DNA from 3 places in the Isoptericola sp. NPDC057191 genome. Region 1 is predicted to be linked to each of the others. Evidence: predicted binding sites of a transcription regulator. Region 1 holds the regulator's gene; each other region holds the start of a gene.
The links. The regulator LexA, encoded in region 1, represses DNA repair genes until DNA is damaged. The targets are predictions, from matches to a motif close to TCGAACANNTGTTCGA.
Positions count from the first base shown of each region.

Region 2: a site for LexA is predicted at 1,955-1,970, ahead of ACFT55_RS14635 (SAV_6107 family HEPN domain-containing protein). Genes of this name have one in related genera too.
Region 3: a site for LexA is predicted at 1,640-1,655, ahead of ACFT55_RS07305 (DUF222 domain-containing protein). Genes of this name have one in related genera too.

Region 1 is NZ_JBHUWC010000026.1:702-3,967, forward strand. It holds gene nrdR (transcriptional regulator NrdR) at 1-202, opposite strand, end outside; gene ACFT55_RS06095 (LysM peptidoglycan-binding domain-containing protein) at 349-687, opposite strand; gene lexA (transcriptional repressor LexA) at 966-1,754, shown strand; gene ACFT55_RS06105 (L-lactate dehydrogenase) at 1,808-2,767, opposite strand; gene ACFT55_RS06110 (ATP-dependent DNA helicase) at 2,777-3,266, opposite strand, start outside.
Region 2 is NZ_JBHUWC010000127.1:1,048-4,313, reverse strand. It holds gene ACFT55_RS14650 (proteasome assembly chaperone family protein) at 1-444, shown strand, start outside; gene ACFT55_RS14645 (cold-shock protein) at 625-828, shown strand; gene ACFT55_RS14640 (spermidine synthase) at 900-1,895, opposite strand; gene ACFT55_RS14635 (SAV_6107 family HEPN domain-containing protein) at 2,097-2,492, shown strand; gene ACFT55_RS14630 (DNA polymerase IV) at 2,489-3,266, shown strand, end outside.
Region 3 is NZ_JBHUWC010000035.1:457-3,722, reverse strand. It holds gene ACFT55_RS07305 (DUF222 domain-containing protein) at 1-1,619, opposite strand, end outside; gene ACFT55_RS07300 (SAM-dependent methyltransferase) at 1,789-2,505, opposite strand; gene ACFT55_RS07295 (3-isopropylmalate dehydrogenase) at 2,647-3,266, shown strand, end outside.

The sequences.
Region 1 (3,266 bases):
GCACCCCGGCGACGACCTTGTCGCGGCTGAACGGCTCGGTCACGCCCGATCGCTTGGCGACCGAGAGGCTCGCCGTCTCGATCGTCGTGAAGCGACGCTGGCACGCCGGGCACTGCCGCCGTCGGCGGATGGACGAACCGTCGTCGGAGGTGCGCGAGTCGATGACTCGCGAGTCCGCATGGCGGCAGAACGGGCAGTGCATCGCTGGTCTCCTGCGCTCGGCTCCGGACCGGCGCCCGGCTGCCCGACAACGTAAGCGGCGGGCCGCGCAGGGCGCAAGCAGGGTCTATCCTCCCATCGCGGCGGACCCGTCCGCACCGCCGTCCACCACCGCACCAGCGCGGGGGTTCAGTCCTGCGGGAGGAGCACGACCTGTCCGGTCTGCAGCTCGGCCGTCGTCAGGCCGTTGAGCTCGCGCAGGTCGGCGACCACGTCGCGCAGGTCCTCGCCTGAGTCGCGCACCGACTGCGCGTACTGCCAGAGCGTCTCCCCCGGCGCGACGGTGTGCAGCCGCACCTCCACGCCCGAGCCCGGCGACTCGGCCACCGCGCGCTGCCCGACGAGCCCTGCGCCGACGAGGACCAGGAGGACCAGGACCGCGATCACCGCGCGGCCCCGGCGGGTGAGTCGAAGCCCGCCGAGCCCGAGGAACCCCGGTGCGTCCGTGGTGCTGCGCGGGTTCTGCATCGTCCTACCTCCGGTACGCGTCGTGTCGCCGCCGCGGCGGCCCGTCGAACATCCGTTCGTCGAACACCTGTACGTCGAACTGCTGTACTAGGTGTACCACGCCCCGGCGACACGGTCGAGACCTGATCGAACAGATGTTTGATGTCCCGCCCGAACTGGCCTAGAGTGACCAGCAGCGCGATGGAAGGTTTGTCGGATTTCATCGGCCCGCCCACGGGCCGCGCCCCTGCAGGACGGAGAACGCGATGACCAGCGGACGGGACCAGGCCCCGGCGTCCATGACGGCTGCTGCGCCGTGGCGGGCGCAGGCGGAGACCCGCGAGGACGCCCCGGCGGCACCCCCGGTCGCCCTGGCGTCGGTGAGCGAGCTCGCCCCCTCGGCCGACCGCCTCACGCCGCGCCAGCGGCGGGTGCTGGAGACGATCCGGCGCTCCGTCGAGGACCGCGGATACCCGCCGACGATGCGGGAGATCGGCGAGGCCGTCGGCCTGGCGAGCCCCTCCTCGGTCAAGCACCAGCTCACGACGCTCGAGCGCAAGGGCTACCTCCGCCGCGACCCGAACCGGCCGCGTGCGATCGAGGTCGTCGACCCGGAGTCGCCGGCGGCGGAGGCTGCGGGGCACGAGCCCGCTCCCCGGACGTCCGGCTTCGTCGCCGGGTCGGTCGCCGGCTCCGACGCAGAGGCCGCGGGGGCGCCGTCCTACGTCCCGCTCGTGGGGCGGATCGCGGCCGGCGGCCCGATCCTCGCCGAGCAGGTCGTCGAGGACGTGTTCCCGCTCCCTCGACAGATCGTGGGCGACGGTGACCTGTTCCTGCTGAAGGTCGCCGGCGACTCGATGGTCGAGGCGGCCATCTGCGACGGCGACTGGGTCGTGGTGCGCAGCCAGCCGGTCGCGGAGAACGGCGAGGTCGTCGCGGCGATGATCGACGGTGAGGCCACGGTCAAGACCTTCAAGCAGACCGGCGGGCACACCTGGCTCATGCCGCAGAACAGCGCCTACTCCCCGATCCCGGGGGACGAGGCCCAGGTGCTGGGACGCGTCGTGGCGGTGCTCCGCAGCCTCTGAGGGCGCTCACCCGCCCGCCGGTGCGGCACCAGGTCGCCGGGTGGCGCGGACCGTCAGAGGCCGAGCCGGCGCTGCACCTCGCGCATCCCCTCGGCCGACGCCCGCAGGCCTGCCACCTCGTCGTCGGACAGCGGGGTGTCGATCGTCTCAGCCACGCCGCGCCGGTCCACGAGTGACGGCACGGACAGGCAGACGTCGCTGATCCCGTAGAACCCGTCGAGTCGCGAGGACACGTTCATCACGCGGTGCTCGTCGTTGAGGACCGCCTCGATGATGCGGGTGGCGGCCAGGCCGACGGCGTAGTTGGTGGCGCCCTTGCCCGCGATGACCCGGTAGGCGGACTCGACCACGTCGGTGGCGATCTGGCTGCGGGCAGTCTCGTCGAGCGGCGGGCGTCCCCGGAAGGGACGCCAGTCGAGAAGCGGCACCCCGGCGATCGACGCCGAGCTCCACAGCACGATCTCCGAGTCTCCGTGCTCGCCCGCGATGTTCGCGTGCACGTTCCCGACGGCGACGCCGCAGTGCCGGGCGAGGGCGTCGCGCAGCCGGGACGAGTCGAGCACCGTGCCGCTGCCGAAGACCCGCTCCCGGGGCAGACCGCTGACCTCCTGGGCGGCGTAGGTGACCACGTCGACGGGGTTGGTCACCATGAGGTAGATCGCGTCCGGCGCCACCTCCAGCAGCTGCGGCAGGATCTTCTTCGTGAGGCCCACGGTCGCCTCGGCCAGGTCCAGGCGGCTCTGGCCGGGCTTCTGCTTCGCCCCGGCCGTGACCGCCACGACGTCGGCCCCGCGGCACACCTCGATGTCGTCGGAACCCTCGATCTCGGCCTGAGGGATGAACATGCCGCCGTGCCGGAGGTCCAGCGCCTCGGCCTCCACCTTGGCGCGGTTGACGTCCATCAGGGCCACGGACCGCGCCGCGCCACGGGCGAGCGCGGCGTACGCGAGCGTGGAACCCACCGCCCCGGCGCCGACGATCGCGAGCTTGGTCGTGCTGCGAGTGCTCTCCACGGCCCCAGGCTAGGTGTCGAGCCGCCGCAGCGCAGCGCGGACCAGCTCGCCGTCCGTCGTCGGCCAGAAGTCCGGCATGGACCGGGTGAGGAACGACCCGTAGCGGGCGGTCGCGAGGCGCGGGTCCAGCACAGCGACGACGCCGCGGTCCTCGCCGGTGCGGACCAACCGCCCGGCCCCCTGCGCCAGCAGGAGTGCCGCGTGCGTGGCGGAGACCTGCATGAACCCGTTGCCGCCCGCCTGCTCCACCGACCGGGCGCGCGCCGCCTTCACCGGGTCGTCCGGACGCGGGAAGGGGATGCGGTCGATGAGCACGAGCTGGCAGCTCGGGCCCGGTACGTCCACGCCCTGCCACAGCGAGAGCGTGCCGAAGAGGCACGTCGCCGGGTCGTCGGCGAACTGCCGCACCAGGGTGGGCAGCTGGTCGTCCCCCTGGCACAGGACGGGCACCTCGAGCCGCTCGCGCATCGCCTCCGCCGCCGCGAGCGCGGCGCGCCGC
Region 2 (3,266 bases), on a different contig from region 1:
CGACCCGGCCTGGTCGAGGACTACACGTCCTTCTTCGGGACGGTGCGGGTCCCCGGCTCGCTGGCCGCCCTGCTGGAGTACCGCCTCGGTGAGGCGGGGCACGACGCGATCGGGTTCACCGTCCACGTGCCGCACTACCTGGCGCAGTCCCGCTACGCCCCGGCGGCGGTCGTGGCGCTGCGGCACGTGGAGCGTGCCACGGGCCTCGACCTGGCCACGGGCCTCCTCGCCGAGGCGGCGGCCGACGCGACCATCGAGGTCGAGAAGCAGGTCGGGGAGTCCACGGAGGTGAAGGCGGTCGTCCGGGCGCTCGAGGAGCAGTACGACGCGTTCACGCGCTCGGTGGGTCGCCCGAGCCTCCTGGCCGAGCAGGCGCCGCTGCCCACGGCGGAGGAGCTGGGTGCGGAGTTCGAGCGCTTCCTGGCCCAGCAGGACGACGACTGACGTCCGCAATGGTCGTTGCGCCGCATCCGTGGCATATCCGTGGCACTGCAGTGTGGTCCGTGCCACACTGACCGCGTTGCAGAGGCGTTCCCTCGCAGGAACCGGGGCAGCGGCCTGTGCAGCGGCGGGTGGCCGCCCGGTGTGCCCGTGACCGCAGTGACGGAAGGTCGAAGGATCAGCATGGCGCAAGGTTCGGTGAAGTGGTTCAACTCGGAGAAGGGCTACGGCTTCATCGCACAGGACGACGGCGGCGCCGACGTCTTCGTGCACTACTCCGCGATCCAGTCGCAGGGGTACCGCAGCCTCGAGGAGGCCCAGCGGGTCGAGTTCGAGATCACCCAGGGTCCGAAGGGTCCGCAGGCGGAGCAGGTCGTCCCGCTCTGAGTCCCCGGCTCGCCTGACGGCGGCCGCGTCCCGGCGTCGGGGCGCGGCCGTCGTCGTGTCAGGACGCCTGGTCAGGCGCCCGCGAACCGTGCCAGCTCCGCGCCGGCGAGCAGGCGCGCGGGCACCGGCAGGCTGCGGAGGCGGCGTGCGAGGGCCGCGTCGTCGAGGTCGACGTCGGACCGGTCCCCGCGGGCGACGACGGTCGCAGCCTCGGCGCCGCCGGTGACGTCGGGGCCGGTGGCGTCGGGGCCGGTGGCGCCGGTGGGGCCGTCGGCGGGGCTGCCGGGGGCGTCCTCGGTCGTGGCGCGGACCGCGACGAGCACCACGTTGCCGTAGCGCCGCCCTTTGAGGATCGCGTGCTCGGCGACCACCCCGAGGCGACCGCCGTCCAGGGCGTCGCTGCCGAACGCCTCCGCGAGGTTCGCGACCTCCCGTCGTGCCAGGTGCAGCGGCGGGCGGTCCGCGCAGTTGGCGAGGAGGACGCCGCCCGGCCGCAGCACCCGGTGCGCCGCGGCCGCGAAGGCCTCGTCGGCGAGGTGGTCCGGCGTCCGGTCGCCGGCGAACACGTCGCGCACGACGACGTCGAAGGACTCCGGGGGCAGGGAGGCGAGGGCGTGGCCCGCGTCGTCGGCCCGCAGCCGCAGCCGCGGCGCCCGGGGGAGCCCGAACCACGTGCGCACGAGCTCGAGCAGGCGGGCGTCCACGTCGACCCCGAGCTGGCGCGAGTCGGGGCGCTCGTGCTCGACGTGCCGTGCCAGCGCGCACCCGGCCGCGCCGAGGTGCAGCACGCGCAGCGGGCCCGCGGGGAGCCCGGCCAGCACGGCGGCCATCTGCTGCATGTACTCGAAGGCGAGGAAGCCGGGGTCGGCGAGGTCGAGCGCCGAGCTGGGCACGCCGTTGACGTGCAGCGTCACCCGGTCGGCGTGGTCGGGGTCCTGCTCGACCCGGGCGGTGCCGGTGTCGATCGGGACCTCGCCGACGGGGAGTGTCGGTGCGTCGGAGGATGCTGGGTGGCGTCGGCCGGACCGGCGGTCGGGGCGGGAGCCGCCTCGGGAGGTGCGGGACATGCGCACCAGTCTCCCCGTTCGGGGCAGGCCGCGGGTCCGGGTCCGGCGGTTGACAGGAATCGAACAGGTGTTCGACACTGGCGGGACGCGGGAGAGTCCGCGGAGCACGGGAGGTGCAGGATGTCGGCTCGGACGGGATCTGCAAGAGCGGTGCACGGTCGTGGCGCGCCCGGCACGGGCGCGCTGCCCCCGAGCCCGGAGGTGACCAGGCTGCTGGACCGTTCCGACGCCGAGCTCGCGGCGGCGGCGACGGCGACCGACGCCGCGGACAGGTTCGTGCACGCCCATCTGGCCGCGCTCCGTGCGGCAGCCGCGGTCGTGGCGCTCCGCGGGCGCCCGTCGACGCGGAGCCGGGCTCGGTCCGTGTGGGACATGCTGGCGCTCGTGGAGCCCGAGCTCGCCGCCTGGTCGGGCTACTTCGCCTCGGGTGCCCGCGTGCGGGCCGCCGTCGAGGCAGGGCTGGAGCCCGAGGTCGACGCCCGCCGCGCGGCCGAGCTGGTGGCGTGCGCGGAGGACTTCCGTGACGAGGTGGGCCTGCTCGTGGACCCGCGTGCAGGTTTTGCGCGACCGCTCGCCGTGGCGCCGGCGGCGTCGTGAGCCGAGGCCCGCGGGCGGCCGGGGCGTTCCGCGACTGGGGCTCGGACGAGTCCGGGACGTCCGTGCTGCACGTCGACATGGACGCCTTCTTCGCGTCGTGCGAGCTCGTGCGGCGTCCGGAGCTCCGCGGGCGGCCGGTGATGGTGGGCGGTCGGGAGCGGGGCGTCGTGCTCGCCGCCACCTACGAGGCGCGAGCGTTCGGGGTCCGCTCGGCGATGTCGATGGCGGCGGCGCTGCGCCTGTGCCCGCAGGCGGTCGTCGTCCCGCCGGACCACCGGCTCTATCACGACGTGTCCGAGTCCGTGATGGAGCTGTTGTCCACGGTCACGCCTCTGGTCGAGCGGATCTCCGTCGACGAGGCCTTCCTCGACGTCAGCGGGGCGCGCCGCCGGCTCGGGGCGCCGACCGTGATCGCCGCCCGGCTGCGCGAGCAGGTCCGCGCCGAGCACGGGATCACCTGCTCGGTCGGCGTCGCGCAGAACAAGTTCGTCGCGAAGCTCGCTTCGACCCACGCCAAGCCCGACGGGATGCTCCTGGTGCCGGCGGACGCGACGGTGCGGTTCCTGCGGACCCTGCCCGTCGGGGCGTTGTGGGGCGTGGGGGAGAAGACGGAGGCCGCCCTCGCGCGCTGGGGCATCACCACGGTGGCGGAGCTCGCCGACACCGACGTGCCGACCCTGCAGGCGGCCGTCGGTTCCGTGTCCGGGGCGCACCTGCACGACCTCGCGTGGGGGCGGGACCCGCGGCCGGTCGTCCCCGGGCACGAGGAGCGCA
Region 3 (3,266 bases), on a different contig from region 1:
GGGAGCGAGCGGTGCCGGGTGGTGTCGATCGGCGGGGGATGGGTGGTGTGACGGCGGCCGGTGGGGGAGACCCACTCGAGCGTGCCGGCCCAGCCGTCAGACCCCGCTGCGCCTCGGGTGGCTGAGGGGTGCGGTCGTCGGGCCTTCGGGGCCGGGATCTGCGTGACCTTCCAGGTGGTCTGGTGTTTCAGGACGTGATGTCGGCGACAGAGCGCCGCGAGATTGGTGGCGTTCGTGGTGCCGCCGTCGCCCCAGGCGACGGTGTGGTCGAGGTCCGCTCGCTGGGCGGGGTGGGTACAGCCGGGGAAGCGGCAGGTGGTGTCGCGTTCACGGACCAACGCCTTGAGGTCGGCGGGCACGGCGTAGGTGGTGCGTCCGTGCGACAGGACGGTGCCGGTCTCGGGGTCGGTGAGGATGCGCCGGAGTGACGGGGCGAGGCCGGTGAGCTGTCGCGCGGTGCCGGGGTCGATGGGGACATGCCCGTCCATCGTGGCGGGAGCGTCGGTGATGCCGAGCAGGGAGAGCACAGGGACCGTGACGGTGACCCGCGGCCGGATCGAGCGGGCCAGCGTCGCCAGTGACGGCCCGTCGCGCGGCGGTTCGACGGTGGGGATGTCGCAGTCCTTGACGGCGTCCGCCCTCCGTCCCGTCATGCCGTCGTCGAGCGCGCCGTCATCGAGAGAGCCGTCATCAAGGAGGAGGGCGGCGAGGGTGTCGGCGCGGGCCTGGGCCAGGGTGCGCGGGTCGCCATCGGCGAGGAGGTGCCTGCCGGATCGCGTGAGTCGGTCGTGGGCCGCATGGGCCAACGGCGCCGGCAGGTGGGCGACCAGCCAGGCCATGCCGTCGCGGCCCTCGTCGAGGTAGACCGCGCGGTGCTGGGCGGCCTCGGCGTGCCGGACGTCGGCCGGGACGGGGTGGGCCGACTCGCGGGCGCGGCGGGTCGTGGTGCCGGCCTGGGTGGGCGTGCAGGTGATCTGGCCGGTGGCAGGGTCGGTGGTCGAGGCGAGGACGGATCGTTCGATCTCTCGTGCTTCGGTGGGCGTGAGGTCGCTGAGGTGCTTGGTGACCTGGACAGCATGTGCCCAGGTCAGGCGCCCCTCGCCGAGAGCGGTCAGAGTCGCGGGTGCCTTGGCGGTCAGGGTGACGGCGTGGTCGGTGAGGCCGCCCGCGGCGTGCTCGCCGACGTGCAGGATGGTGGCGATCTCGGCGACGACGGCGCGGTGGGCGAGCTCGAGCCTGCGGGCGGAGGGTGCCCGGCGCACGGCCGGGTCGCTGCTGTCGACGAGGTCGGGCTCCAGGAGCACGGCCAGGTCGACGGCTCGTGCCAGCAGCACGGCGCGCCGGGCGTGCAGCGTCGCGACGCGGGCCTCGAGGTCGGCAAGCTCGTCGAGCACGCCGTCCAGGTCGGCCAGGCACGACGGCGGCGTAGGTGCCGGGGTGCCCGCTGCACTGCCTGTCGCCACGGCCTGGTGGCGTGATCCCTCGTCGAGCAGCTCGCGCGTGGAGGGCTCCCACGTGCGCGGCAGCGCGGCCAGCCGAGCCGCCTCGACCCGCAACCGCGCGCCGTCGACCGTGCCGGCAGAGGTGCCGGCGACCGGGTCGGGGAGCGTCGTCGTCATGCCCCGATCCTAGGCGAGGTTCGAACACCTGTTCTATCGCGGGCGCCAACCTGTGGACAGCTGCGCCGCCGGCTCTCCGAGGCAACGGCTTCCTGGCGGACGGCGCGCGCCTCGTCGACGAACGTCCGGGCCTCGCGGAGGTCCGCCAGGTGCGCCGGCGGGCGGGCGGCTACGCGGGCGTGAGCACCAGCCAGGCGAAGCCGACCACGCCGCGGTAGCCGCCCAGGTACTCGTCGCGCCGCTGGTCGGAGAAGGCGCGGGCGCCCGGCGTGCCGAGGCGTTCGATCCCCGCACGCCAGTCGGACTCGAAGTCGTCCCACTCCGCCTGCGACGAGGCGGCGGCGTGCAGCACGCGGAACCCCGCGTCCGTGGCGGCGCGGGCCAGGCCGGCGAGGTCGGGCAGGTCGCCGAAGACCTCCCGCACCGCGGCGTCGGGCTCGGCGTCGTAGACGCCGTCGCCGAACAGCAGCCTCCCGCCGGCCTCGGTGCGGCGGTGCAGCGCGGTGAGCGCGGCGGGGGCGGAGCCCCAGATGTGGCCGGCGCCGACGTTCAGCACCACGGTCGCCGTCGTGTCCCACGTCGTCGCGTCCCCCTCGTGGAAGGCGACCCGGTCGCCCAGGCCTCGCGTCCTCGCCCTCTGCCTGGCGCGCTCGAGGTCGGCCGGCGCCCGGTCGACGCCGTCGCCGGCGAGGCCGTGCCGCTCGCACAGCCGCAGCAGCAGCTCGCCGGAGCCGCAGCCGAGGTCGAGGACGTGGGCGTCGGGCGTCGGGGGCGCGAGGCGCTCGACGAGGTCGGCCGCCCGGGCGGCGCCGAGGGGGGAGTTGAAGGTCAGGTTCTGGGCGGCCGCGTCGAAGTACGGCCGGAGGTCCTCGTCGTCCGGGGTCATGCCGCGATCGTGGGCGCCCCGGGTCGCCCCGACAAGCCATTTGTCGAGGGTGCACGCGTGACCTGCGAGGTCACGTGGCATGGTGTCCGAAGAATGAGATTTCTGTCCGCATCATGACCCCGTGGGCTTAGGCTCGCTCCCATGACGCGGAGCATCGACCTGGCAGTGGTGGCCGGCGACGGCATCGGTACGGAAGTCGTGGAGCAGGGCCTCGCGGTCCTCGAGGCGGCGGTGTCCGGTGCGGACGTGAAGGTCTCCACGACCGAGTTCGACCTCGGCGCGCGCCGGTGGCACGCCACGGGCGAGACGCTCACCGACGCCGACCTGGCAGCCATCAAGGGTCACGACGCGATCCTCCTGGGCGCGATCGGCGACCCGAGCGTGCCGTCGGGCGTCCTCGAGCGCGGTCTGCTGCTCAAGCTCCGCTTCTCGCTCGACCACTACGTGAACCTGCGACCGGGCAAGCTGTACCCCGGCGTGACGAGCCCGCTGGCCAACCCGGGCGAGGTGGACTTCGTCGTCGTCCGCGAGGGCACCGAGGGTCCGTACGTGGGTAACGGCGGCGCGCTGCGCGTCGGCACCCCGCACGAGATCGCGACCGAGGTGTCCGTCAACACCGCGTTCGGCGTCGAGCGCGTCGTGCGCGACGCCTTCGCCCGCGCCCAGGCCCGCCCCCGCAAGCACCTCACGCTGGTGCACAAGCACAACGTGCTGGTGCACGCCGGGCACCTGTGGCGCCGCACCGTCGAGGCCGTGAACGC